4 regions of the Pseudomonas urmiensis genome follow, and region 1 is predicted to be linked to each of the others. Evidence: predicted binding sites of a transcription regulator. Region 1 holds the regulator's gene; each other region holds the start of a gene.
The links. Region 1 encodes sigma-54, which starts transcription at its own class of promoters, with help from an activator protein. Its sites were predicted from a motif close to ANTGGCATNNANNTTGCTNT; they were not measured.
Positions count from the first base shown of each region.

Region 2: the regulator sigma-54 is predicted to act here: its motif matches at 1,675-1,694, upstream of glnA (glutamate--ammonia ligase).
Region 3: the regulator sigma-54 is predicted to act here: its motif matches at 1,635-1,654, upstream of HU737_RS14215 (CmpA/NrtA family ABC transporter substrate-binding protein).
Region 4: the regulator sigma-54 is predicted to act here: its motif matches at 1,833-1,852, upstream of flgB (flagellar basal body rod protein FlgB).

Region 1 covers NZ_JABWRE020000001.1:342,243-345,323, forward strand. The annotation lists gene hpf (ribosome hibernation-promoting factor, HPF/YfiA family) at 1-276, opposite strand, end outside; gene HU737_RS01515 (RNA polymerase factor sigma-54) at 355-1,848, opposite strand; gene lptB (LPS export ABC transporter ATP-binding protein) at 2,034-2,759, opposite strand; gene lptA (lipopolysaccharide transport periplasmic protein LptA) at 2,760-3,081, opposite strand, start outside.
Region 2 covers NZ_JABWRE020000001.1:5,454,327-5,457,407, reverse strand. The annotation lists gene thiI (tRNA uracil 4-sulfurtransferase ThiI) at 1-1,313, opposite strand, end outside; gene glnA (glutamate--ammonia ligase) at 1,792-3,081, shown strand, end outside.
Region 3 covers NZ_JABWRE020000001.1:3,151,210-3,154,290, forward strand. The annotation lists gene rmf (ribosome modulation factor) at 218-433, shown strand; gene HU737_RS14210 (quinone-dependent dihydroorotate dehydrogenase) at 531-1,556, opposite strand; gene HU737_RS14215 (CmpA/NrtA family ABC transporter substrate-binding protein) at 1,696-2,910, shown strand; gene HU737_RS14220 (ANTAR domain-containing response regulator) at 2,922-3,081, shown strand, end outside.
Region 4 covers NZ_JABWRE020000001.1:869,226-872,306, forward strand. The annotation lists gene HU737_RS03990 (autotransporter family protein) at 1-1,536, opposite strand, end outside; gene flgB (flagellar basal body rod protein FlgB) at 1,898-2,305, shown strand; gene flgC (flagellar basal body rod protein FlgC) at 2,308-2,751, shown strand; gene flgD (flagellar hook assembly protein FlgD) at 2,767-3,081, shown strand, end outside.

The sequences.
Region 1 (3,081 bases):
CTGTTTTTCCTTATGTTTTTTCAATTGGCGGTCGAGCTTGTCAGCCAAAGCATCGATCGCTGCATACATGTCTTGGTGTTCGGCATTGGCAACCACTTCGCCGCCGGGAATCTGCAGGGTCGCTTCAATTTTCTGCTGAAGCTTTTCAACCTTCATGATCACCGTCACGTTGGTGATCTTGTCGAAGTGACCCTCCACGCGGGCGAGCTTTTCAAGCACATAGTCGCGAAGAGGTTGGGTAACTTCTACATGCTGTCCACTGATGTTGACTTGCATACAGCTTCTCCTTTGTTGCCCGTGCATAAAGAGGCAGGTATTGCACCTGCCACACAAACGCTGTGGCACATCCCGGGGCTACATCAGTCGCTTGCGTTCACTCGACGGTGCGATGCCGAGCGACTCGCGGTACTTGGCGACGGTGCGACGGGCTACCTGGATGCCTTGTGCCTCCAGTAAACCAGCGATCTTGCTGTCACTCAATGGCTTTTTCTGATTTTCCGCCGCAACCAATTTCTTGATGATCGCGCGGATCGCCGTAGACGAGCATTCGCCGCCTTCGGCGGTGCTCACGTGGCTTGAGAAAAAGTATTTCAGTTCGTAGATGCCACGCGGGGTGTGCATGTATTTCTGGGTGGTAACCCGGGAAATCGTCGACTCGTGCATGCCCACCGCTTCGGCGATGTCATGCAGAACCAACGGCTTCATCGCCTCGTCGCCATGGTCGAGGAAGCCACGCTGGTGCTCGACGATCTGCGTGGCCACCTTCATCAGGGTCTCGTTGCGGCTTTGCAGGCTCTTGATGAACCAGCGCGCTTCCTGCAGCTGATTGCGCATGAAGGTGTTGTCGGCGCTGGTGTCGGCGCGGCGCACGAAGCCTGCGTACTGCGGGTTGACCCGCAGGCGTGGGATGGCTTCCTGGTTCAGCTCGACCAGCCAGCGCTCGCTGTCCTTGCGCACGATCACGTCGGGCACCACGTACTCAGGTTCGCTGGATTCGATCTGCGAGCCTGGGCGTGGGTTGAGGGTCTGTACCAGTTCGATGACCTGGCGCAGCTCGTCTTCCTTGAGCTTCATGCGGCGCATCAGCTGGCTGTAGTCGCGGCTGCCGAGCAGGTCGATGAAGTCGGTGACCAGGCGCTGGGCCTCGGCCATCCACGGCGTGTTGCCGGGCAGTTGGCGCAGTTGCAGCAGCAGGCATTCGCCCAGGGTGCGCGCGGCGACGCCGGCTGGCTCGAACTGTTGGATGCGGTGCAGAACTGCCTCGACCTCATCGAGCTCGATATCCAGCTCCGGGTCGAACCCTGCGCAGATTTCCTCGAGGGTGTCTTCCAGGTAGCCCTGCTGGTTGATGCTGTCGATCAGGGTGACCGCGATCAGGCGGTCGGTGTCGGACATCGGCGCCAGGTTCAGTTGCCACAGCAGGTGGCTTTGCAGGCTTTCGCCAGCAGAGGTGCGGGTGGTGAAATCCCACTCGTCGTCATCGTTGCTGGGCAGGCTGCTGGCACTGGTCTGGTAGATATCTTCCCAGGCGGTGTCGACTGGTAATTCGTTGGGGATGCGCTCGCTCCATTCGCCGTCCTCGAGGTTCTCGGTGGAGACGGTGCTTTCCTGGAAACTGTTGTCCTGAGCTTCGGCAGCCGGCTTGCTCTCGGCGTTATCGGCCATCGGGTCGCTGTTGTCGAAGTCCTCGCCGTCTTCCTGACGTTCGAGCATCGGGTTGGATTCCAGCGCCTCCTGGATTTCCTGTTGAAGGTCCAGGGTGGAGAGCTGAAGCAGACGAATGGCCTGTTGCAACTGAGGGGTCATCGTCAGTTGCTGGCCCATTTTTAGGACGAGCGATGGTTTCATGGCTGGGGCTTAATACCTTGTTCGCCGGCGCGCATGCGCCATCCACTACACGAAGGGCGCCGCGGCGCCAATTTCAAGCAAGTTATATGCCTTAATTTGTAGCGTTTGCCTAGAGCACTGTAGCACTTAAGCCGGGCAGAGGCCGTTTTACTGGCCGTCTGACAGTGCTCAGGCAAGCCTGGGCATCAGAGTCGGAACTCGTGACCCAGGTAAACTTCCTTGACCAGATCGTTGGCCAGGATGGTCTCGGCATCGCCTTCGGCGATCAGCTGGCCATCGTTGACGATGTACGCGGTTTCACAGATATCCAAGGTCTCGCGGACGTTGTGGTCGGTGATCAGTACACCGATACCCTTGGCCTTGAGGTGGTGGATAATTTGCTTGATGTCGCCCACGGAAATCGGGTCGACACCAGCGAAGGGTTCATCGAGCAGGATGAACTTCGGCGCGGTCGCCAGGGCGCGGGCAATCTCGACCCGGCGACGTTCGCCACCGGAAAGGCTCATGCCGAGGTTGTCGCGGATGTGGCTGATGTGGAATTCCTGCAGCAGGCTTTCCAGCTCCTTGCGCCGGCCATCACGGTCGAGTTCCTTGCGGGTCTCGAGAATGGCCATGATGTTGTCGGCCACCGACAGCTTGCGGAAGATCGAGGCTTCCTGCGGCAGGTAGCCAATGCCGGCGCGTGCGCGACCGTGCATGGGCTGATGGCTGACGTCGTTGCTGTCGATCAGCACGCGGCCCTGGTCGGCCTGGACCAGGCCGACGATCATGTAGAAGCAAGTGGTCTTGCCGGCGCCGTTAGGCCCCAGCAGACCGACGATCTGGCCGCTGTCGATCGACAGGCTGACATCGCGAACCACCTGGCGGCCCTTGTAGCTCTTGGCCAGGTGCTGGGCTTTGAGGGTTGCCATTTACTCGGCCTTCTTCTTCGGCTGGATCACCATGTCGATACGCTGACGTGGCGTGGACACATTGCCGCCACGGCCGGCGGTCGCCACCTGGGACTTGGTGTTGTAGACGATCTTCTCGCCTTCGGTGGTGTTGCCTTCGTTCTCGACCTTGGCGCGGTCGGTGAGGATCACCGTGTCTTTCTGCGCCTGGTACTGGATGGTCACAGCCCAGCCTTTCATCTTGTCGGGCTTGGCGGCGCTCTGCTGCTGTTCGAAGTAGGCCAGGTTGCCCACCGAGGTCACCACGTCGATGTCGCCATTGGCGGCACGGGTCATGGTCACG
Region 2 (3,081 bases), 5.1 Mb from region 1:
TAGAAAGGCATGACCTGGACCTCGACGCCGTCGATCACCAGGGGTTCGTCTTCCTGGGCATCGGGGTGGCGAATGTCGATGACGATCTGGCCAGGCAGGGCTTCGCCCACTTCCTCGACCTGAATGTCCTGGCCCAGCTCGTCGATAACGTGGTCGATCGAGATGAAACGGGCACGCTCCAAGGCGCGCTCGAGTACCTGCATGTCGAACTGGTTTTCTTCGTGCACGACCCGGTGCGGTTTGGCACAGGTGGTCGGGTTCACCGAGATCACGCCGCAGTATTCTGGCATGTGCTTGGCGAACTCGGCGGTACCGATCTGATAAGCGGTGTCGATGATGTCCTGCTTGTGGCTGGCCAACAGCGGGCGCAGTACCAACTTGTCGGTGGCATGGTCGATCACTGCCAGGTTAGGCAGGGTCTGGCTGGACACCTGGGAGATCGCCTCGCCGGTGACCAGGGCATCGATTTCCAGACGGTCGGCGATTTTCGCCGAGGCGCGCAACATCATGCGCTTGAGGGTGACGCCCATGTAGCTGTTGTCGACCTTGCCGAGAATCTCCCCGACCACTTCTTCGAACGGCACGCTGATGAACAGCACGCGCTGGCTGCTGCCGTATTTCTTCCACAGGTAGTGGGCAACTTCCATCACCCCCAGCTCGTGGGCACGGCCGCCGAGGTTGAAGAAGCAGAAGTGGGTCATCAGGCCGCGGCGCATCATCTGGTAGGCGGCCACCGTGGAGTCGAAGCCACCGGACATCAACACCAACGTCTGCTCCAGGGCGCCCAGCGGATAGCCGCCGATGCCCTGGTGCTGGTTGTGGATCACGTACAGGCGCTGGTCGCGGATCTCGATGCGCACCATCACTTCTGGGGTCTTCAGGTCGATCCCGGAGGCGCCGCACTGCTGACGCAGTTGGCTGCCGACGTAGCGATCGACGTCCATCGAAGTGAAGTCATGGTGGCCGCCGCGCTTGCAGCGTACGGCGAAGCGTTTACCGGCCAGCAGGTGACCGAAGTGCTGCTTGCACTTCTCGACGATATCGTCGAAGTCGCCCAGCGGGTATTCCTCCACTTGCAGGAAGTGGGTGATCCCCGGCATGCAGGACAGGCGCTCGATCATCTCGCGCTGGACTTTTTCGTCTTCGACGCGGGTGACCACTTCGAGGTTGTCCCAGACACCATCGACCTTCAGCTCAGGGTCCAGATCCTTGAGCACATTGCGAATGTTCTTCGCGAGCTGACGGATGAAGCGCTTGCGCACCGGCCGGCTCTTGATGGTGATTTCTGGGAAGACTTTGACGATAAGTTTCATGGGTAAACAGCGCGCCCAGGGCCTGCCGAAAATGAGGGGCGCGAATTATAGCGGAAATTGCTCAGGATTTGACCAACTTTTGTACAGAAGGTTTGACTTTCTCTGCCAAGCCCTGTTTTACAGGCCTGCAGCTATCGCGGGGCAAGCCCGCTCCTATGTAGCCTGCACGTTCTCCTGTATAGGCTGCGTGGGAGCGGGCTTGCCCCGCGATAGAGCCCTGACAATGAGCGATAGCTGAGTTACGCACCATTACGGTGCGCAACCTTTCAAAAACGCGTCTTATCAGTGCGTCGCAGCCCGCCCATCCCTGAATAAATGCCCCTAAACGCCTGCTTTTGTCCCGCCCTCGCCATTTTTGGGCACTGGCATGCAATTTGCTCCCTTGTGAGGCAGGTAAGCTTGGCCGACTATGCGCGCCCGGCGACACCCTTTTTCCAGGGCAGCGGCCCACCGCGCTCTAGACCATCCGGAGGACAACATGTCGAAGTCGGTTCAGCTCATCAAAGATCATGACGTCAAGTGGATTGATCTGCGTTTCACGGACACCAAAGGCAAGCAGCAACACGTCACCATGCCAGCTCGCGATGCGCTGGATGATGAGTTCTTCGAAGCTGGCAAGATGTTCGATGGCTCCTCCATCGAAGGTTGGAAAGGCATCGAAGCCTCCGACATGATCCTGCTGCCGGATGACAGCACCGCCGTGCTGGACCCGTTCACCGAAGAGCCGACCCTGATCCTGGTCTGCGACGTGATCGAGCCGTCCACCATGCAAGGCTACGACCGCGACCCACGCGCTATCGCTCGTCGCGCCGAAGAGTACCTGAAGACCACCGGTATCGGTGACACCGTCTTCGTCGGTCCAGAGCCTGAGTTCTTCATCTTCGACGACGTCAAGTTCAAGTCCGACATCTCCGGTTCGATGTTCAAGATCTTCTCCGAGCAAGGCTCGTGGATGACCGACCAGGACGTCGAAGGCGGCAACAAAGGCCACCGTCCAGGCGTCAAAGGCGGCTACTTCCCGCTGCCGCCGGTCGACCACGACCACGAAATCCGCACCGCAATGTGCAACGCCCTGGAAGAAATGGGCCAGGTCGTCGAAGTTCACCACCACGAAGTGGCAACTGCCGGCCAGAACGAAATCGGCGTCAAGTTCAACACCCTGGTAGCCAAGGCTGACGAAGTTCAGACCCTGAAGTACTGCGTGCACAACGTTGCCGACGCCTACGGCCGCACCGCGACCTTCATGCCTAAGCCACTGTACGGTGACAACGGCTCGGGCATGCACGTGCACATGTCGATCGCCAAAGAAGGCAAGAACACCTTCGCTGGTGAAGGCTATGCCGGCCTGTCGGAAACCGCCCTGTACTTCATCGGCGGCATCATCAAGCACGGTAAAGCCCTGAACGGCTTCACCAACCCGGCTACCAACTCCTACAAGCGTCTGGTACCAGGCTTCGAAGCTCCGGTCATGCTGGCCTACTCGGCCCGTAACCGTTCGGCTTCGATCCGTATCCCTTACGTTTCCAGCCCGAAAGCCCGCCGCATCGAAGCGCGCTTCCCGGACCCAGCTGCCAACCCATACCTGTGCTTCGCCGCACTGCTGATGGCTGGCCTGGACGGCATCCAGAACAAGATCCACCCAGGCGATGCCGCCGACAAGAACCTGTACGACCTGCCGCCTGAAGAGGCCAAGGAAATCCCACAGGTTTGCGGTAGCCTGAAAGAAGCCCTGGAAGAGCTGGACAAGGGCCGTGCGTTCCTGACCAAG
Region 3 (3,081 bases), 2.8 Mb from region 1:
TACTTATCCTTTCATCGGCAGAAAGGTTACGTCCTTATGACAAATCGATCATTCACACTGTGACTCGCATTCGTTAGAACTGAACTCAGGTCGTTTCGCAATGGAACGACACTTCTGCTCGCGACGCCGGCAGCGAGCGCAAAACCGGCAGAAAGATTCTGCCCGGCCTCAGAGAGGCCGACGGGACATTACAGTCAACAAGTGAGGGCAACACCCTATGAGAAGACTTAAGCGTGATCCGTTGGAAAGAGCATATTCACGTGGCTACCAGTATGGGGTCACCGGCAAATCTCGCGAACTTTGCCCCTTCACCCTTCCATCCGTTCGCCAGGCCTGGATCAACGGCTGGCGCGAAGGTCGCGGAGATAACTGGGACGGTATGACCGGCACCGCTGGCATCCATAGACTCAACGAAAATCACGCCGTTGGCTGAACGAGGACATTGAATTCGAGTCACCATGCACGCCCCATCCGGGCGGCGGGCTACGGCCCAGGGGCCCCTTGATGGGGCCCTTTTTTATGCCCCGCCGTTACTGGCGCGGCATGGCAGCGATGGCATCCACCGCCTGGCGAATCAACGCCGGGCCCTTGTAGATGAAGCCCGAATAGATCTGTACCAGGCTCGCACCCGCGGCGATCTTCTCGGCAGCATGCCGGCCTTCGGTAATCCCGCCCGCAGCGATGATCGGCATCCGCCCGGACAGCTCGCCCGCCAGCACCTTCACCGTGTGGGTGCTTTTTTCCAGCACTGGAGCCCCCGACAGCCCACCCGCCTCGCCGCCGAACGGCAGGCCTTCGACGCCTTCGCGAGACAGCGTGGTGTTGGTGGCGATCACTGCATCCATACCCGACTCGAGCAAGGCCGCCGCTACCAGGGCAGTTTCTTCATCGGTCATGTCCGGGGCGATCTTGATCGCCATCGGCACGCGCTTGCCATGCTCGCTCGCCAGTTGCTCGCGGCGCACGGCCAGGGCATCGAGCAGTTGCTTGAGCGAGTCACCGAACTGCAGCGAACGCAGGCCCGGGGTATTCGGCGAGCTGACGTTGACGGTGATATAGCTGGCGTCGTTGTAGACCTTCTCCAGGCCGATCAGGTAGTCGTCAACCGCGCGCTCGACCGGGGTGTCGAAGTTCTTGCCAATATTGATGCCCAGGATGCCGTCATAGCGCGAAGCCCGCACCCGCGTGAGCAAATGATCGACGCCTAGGTTGTTGAAGCCCATGCGGTTGATGATCGCGCTCGCCTCTGGCAGACGGAACAGGCGCGGCTTGGGGTTGCCCGGTTGCGCACGCGGGGTCACGGTGCCGATCTCGACGAAGCCAAAACCCAGCTGGGCGAAGCCATCGATGGCCGCGCCATTCTTGTCCAAGCCCGCGGCCAGGCCCACCGGGTTGGCGAAGTTCAAGCCCATGACGGTCACCGGGGTTGCTGCCGGCTGCTTGCACAGCAAGCCATTGAGCCCCAGCCGGCCACCTGCGCCGATCAGGTCGAGGGACAGGTCGTGGGAGGTTTCCGGAGAAAGCTTGAACAACAGCTGGCGGGCCAGGGTATACATGGGCGGGCAAGACTCGGGGGTGAGTGAGGGGGCGATTATAGCCAGCACGCCGCCGCCGCGACAGGCCTTTACCGCACCTCTGGCATATCGCTTGCTTCGCTCAGGCTTCAAAGCCTATTCAGTACGGGCGAGGAGCTTCGTGAATACATTCCCCCGCGCAACACCTCTGGCCTGGGTCAACGGCAGCGATGCACCGGAAAAGCCCAGCCTGGACATTGGCTTCATGGCTCTGACCGATTGTGCTTCGGTAGTGGTCGCAGCCACCCAAGGCTTTGCCCAGCAACAGGGCCTGACCCTCAACCTCAAGCGCCAGGCCTCCTGGGCCGGCCTGCGCGATAAACTGGTCAGCGGCGAACTCGACGCGGCGCACTGCCTATATGGCCTGATCTACGCCGTACACCTGGGTATCGGCGGAGTACCGGCCAGCGACATGGCGGTGCTCATGGGCCTCAACCAGAATGCCCAGGCGATCAACCTGTCGCCGGCCCTGCAACGCAAGGGCGTGACCAGCCCTGAAGCACTGGCCAGGCTTGCGCACCAAAATGGCCCACGACTGACCTTCGCCCAGACCTTCCCCACCGGCACCCACGCGATGTGGTTGTACTACTGGCTGGCCAGCCAAGGCATTCATCCACTGCGCGACGTGCACAGTGTCGTGGTGCCACCGGCGCAGATGGTCGCTCACGTCCAGGCCGGGCGTATCGATGGCTTTTGCGTCGGCGAACCCTGGTCGGCCGATGCCGTGGCCCAAGGCCAAGGTTTCACCCTGGCCACCAGTCAGTCGATCTGGCCAGATCATCCAGAAAAAGTCCTCGGTTGCGCGCGCGCCTTTGCCGAGCAATACCCCAACAGCGCCCGAGCCTTGATCACAGCCATTCTCGCCGCCAGCCGCTTCATCGAGCAGAGCCCGGAAAACCGCCGCAGCACCGCCCAGTTGCTCAGCGGCAAGGCGTACCTGGATACGCCGCTGGAAAACATCGAGCCGCGCTTGCTCGGCGACTACCAGGACGGCCTGGGCAACCGCTGGCAAGACCGGCATGCGCTGCGCCTGTTCGACCAAGGCCGGGCCAACCTGCCGTACCTGTCCGACGGCATGTGGTTCATGACTCAGTTCCGCCGCTGGGGTCTTTTGCGCGAAGACCCTGATTACCTCGACGTCGCTCGCCAGGTGCAGCAGCTGGCGCTCTACCGGGAAGCTGCGGCAGCACTCGGCGTGCCTTGCGCTGAGCTGCCAATGCGCAGCAGCCTGCTGATCGACGGCATCCGCTGGGATGGCAGCGATCCCCACGGCTATGCGCGCAGCTTTCGCCTGCATGCCATGGCTGAAACACCCAGCGCCCGTGTCGGTCTGTGAGGGGGACGAACATGCTACGCATCCTGCTGATCGACGACACCGAAAAGAAAGTTGGCCGGCTCAAGGCCGCACTGGTCGAAGCCGGCTTCGAGGTCATCGAAGCTGGCGGGCTGACCATCGACCTGCCCGCCTGCGTCGAAACGGTGCGTCCCGATGTGGTATTGATCGATA
Region 4 (3,081 bases), 530 kb from region 1:
GCCACCATGCTGCTCAAGGATCTGGTCGATGCCTTGCTGGCTCTTGGTGGTGACCACCGCCACCACTTGATTGTCACGAATGACGCTGCTGTCGACATTGAGCAGGGCCGACGTGCTGGTGACGGCGATGGTGCCTTGTGGGTCGACATTCTCGCCGCTGGCATCGAGCACTTGCAGTTTGCCAGCCTCGATCAAGGTGTAGCTGCTGCCGTTGGCGCTGAAGTCGTTGCCGCGCGCGGCCAGTTTCAACTGGGCGCCTTGACCGAATTCGGCAGTGCCGCTGACCTGTACCACCGCCCGCGACGGATCGGTGTCGGCACCCAGGGTCAGGCCCAGTGCCGAGTTGCCCGCTACGTACAGGTTGCCGGCAATGCTGGTGTGCGCCGACTGCAGCGACAGCGTGGTGGCCAGGTTGTCGCTGGCCGAGCCGACATTGATCCAGCCGTTATCCTTCAGGCGAATGTTGGCGCCATCGGCGCTGCTGTCGGTGCCGGTGAACGAGGTGTCGCCCTCGACTTCGATGTTCGACAGGTCGATCAGGTTGCCGACGATGACGCTGCCTTTGCGCAGGATCAGCTCGACCGGGCGGTTAGCCTCGGAAGCGTCGATGGCTTCATCCTGGGAAATGATGCTGCCGCTGTTGTAGATGTTCAGGTCGCCGTGTTGCTGATACCAAGGCTGCAGACCAGGGCCATCGAAATCGACGTTGCCAATGGTGATCGCGGCGTCTTGGGCAATGATCTTGCCGGTGTTGAGCAGGTGGACACCGTCGGCGCTGCTCAGGCTGGCGCCATCGAGCATGATGCCGTTGGCATCTTCACCGGTGGCGATGATGGTGCCGTGGTTTTCGATGCCCGCCAGGTCAACCATGTCGCCGTACTTGCTGGTGGTGGCGTCGATGGCCGTGGCGCCATCGCCGCTGACTTCGATAGTGCCGAAGTTGATCAGCTTGCCCTTGATGGTGCCGCCTTCGAGGTTGATCCCGCGCGAGTCTTCACCTTTGGCGACGATGCGGCCGGTGCTGGCATTGACCAGGTCGCCTTCGATCAGCGAGGTGCCGGAGAAGTCCAGGGCACGGGCCACGTCGATTTCGCCATCGTCATCCAGCGGTTCGCCAATCGCTGCCAGCAAGCCTTGGTTGATTACGCTGCCGCCGATGTAGGCCGGATCGATCATCAGCGCGTTGGCGCCACCGCCCGTGGCGGTGATGCTGCCTTTGTTGATCACGTCGCCTTCGATGGTGTTGCGTGCCCAGCCCAGGTTGTCTTCCCAGCTGTCCATGTCGACGCCACCGGCAAAATCACCGGTGCTGTTAATGGTGCTGTTGAGGATCAGGTTGCCGGTGATGGTCGAGCCATTGAGCTCGATAGCGTCTTCGTCACTGCCGCCGGTATAGCTGCCAGTGAATTCGAGGTCGCCGTTATGGGTCTGGTGTTCGCTCTTGTAGCCGGCATTGGTCAGTTGCACGGTTTCGGCGAAGGCGGGCAGGGCGCTGGTGGTGATGGCCAGGGCCAGCAAGGTTTTGCGGAAGGTCAACGGAGCCACGGGTTCTTTCCTTGGAAAACAGTGGGAAAACAACGCGCATCCATGCGTGGCGTGAGACCTTCGATCCATAAGATAGTGGCCTCATGCCACATATCAGCGCGGTCGCGGATGCTAGCGTAATTGATGGCTAATTGACACTTTTGCCTGGCGTCAATTTTTTGCTTTGCCGCTTTTGCCGCTGATCGATTGCCGCTTGCCGCTGCGTGAGCGGAAGCAGTTTGCCGCTTTTCTGGCATGACGGCGTTGGTCGAGTTGGCCCAAGCCCAGGCTTTCCGGGCTTTTCCAAGATTGGCACAGGCCTTGCTATAGCTTGGCCAACGACACTCCGGTCAACCGTCGAAGGTTTCCAGACATGAGCATCAGTTTCGACAAGGCGCTTGGCATTCACGAAAAGGCTCTGAGCTTCCGCGCCCAGCGCGCTGAAGTGCTGGCCAACAACATTACCAACGCCGACACGCCCAACTTCAAAGCGCGCGACTTGGATTTCTCCTCGGTGCTGGCTGCCGAGGCCGACAAGCAGCAGAAGGGGCGTATTGCCCTGGACCGGACCAACACCCGGCATATCGAGGCCGAAGGCCTGGCCATGGCCGACGACACCCTGCAATACCGCACGCCGATGCAGCCGTCGATCGACCAGAACACCGTGGATGCCCAGATCGAGCAGGCCAACTATGCCGAAAACGCGATCGGTTTCCAGGCCAGCTTCACCATGCTCAACAGTAAATTCAAAGGGCTGGTATCGGCCCTGCGCGGAGAGTGACCATGTCCCTTGCCAACGTTTTCAATATCGCCGGTAGCGGCATGAGTGCGCAGAACACCCGCCTCAACACCGTGGCGTCGAACATCGCTAACGCCGAGACCGTGTCCTCGAGCATCGACCAGACCTACCGTGCGCGTCACCCAGTGTTCGCCACCACCTTCCAGCAGGCCCAGGGTGGCGTAGGCCAGTCGCTGTTCCAGGATCAGGGTGAAGCCGGTCAGGGTGTGCAGGTCATGGGCATCGTGGAAGATCAGAGCAACCTTGAAGCGCGCTACGAGCCGAATCATCCGGCGGCGAACAAGGACGGCTACGTCTACTACCCGAACGTCAACGTGGTTGAAGAGATGGCTGACATGATCTCCGCCAACCGTTCGTTCCAGACCAACGCCGAGCTGATGAACACTGCCAAGACCATGATGCAGAAAGTACTGACCCTGGGTCAGTGATAAGGAATCCGGACCATGGCAATCGATACTTCAAACGGTGTGAACCTCAACGATGTGATCTCGGCATCGGGCGTCAGCACCGGCACTAAAAAGACCACGACCGATACGGCGTCCAAGACCGGTACCGATAGCTTGGGCAAGGATGCGTTCCTGCAGCTGCTGGTTACCCAGATGCAGCACCAGAACCCGCTGGACCCACAGGAAAACGGCGAGTTCGTTGCCCAGCTGGCGCAGTTCAGCAGCCTGGAAGGCATCACCTCGTTGAACGAGTCGGTCAATACCATTACCAACTCGCTGGGCTCGTCCCAGGCCCTGCAGGCATCTTCGCTG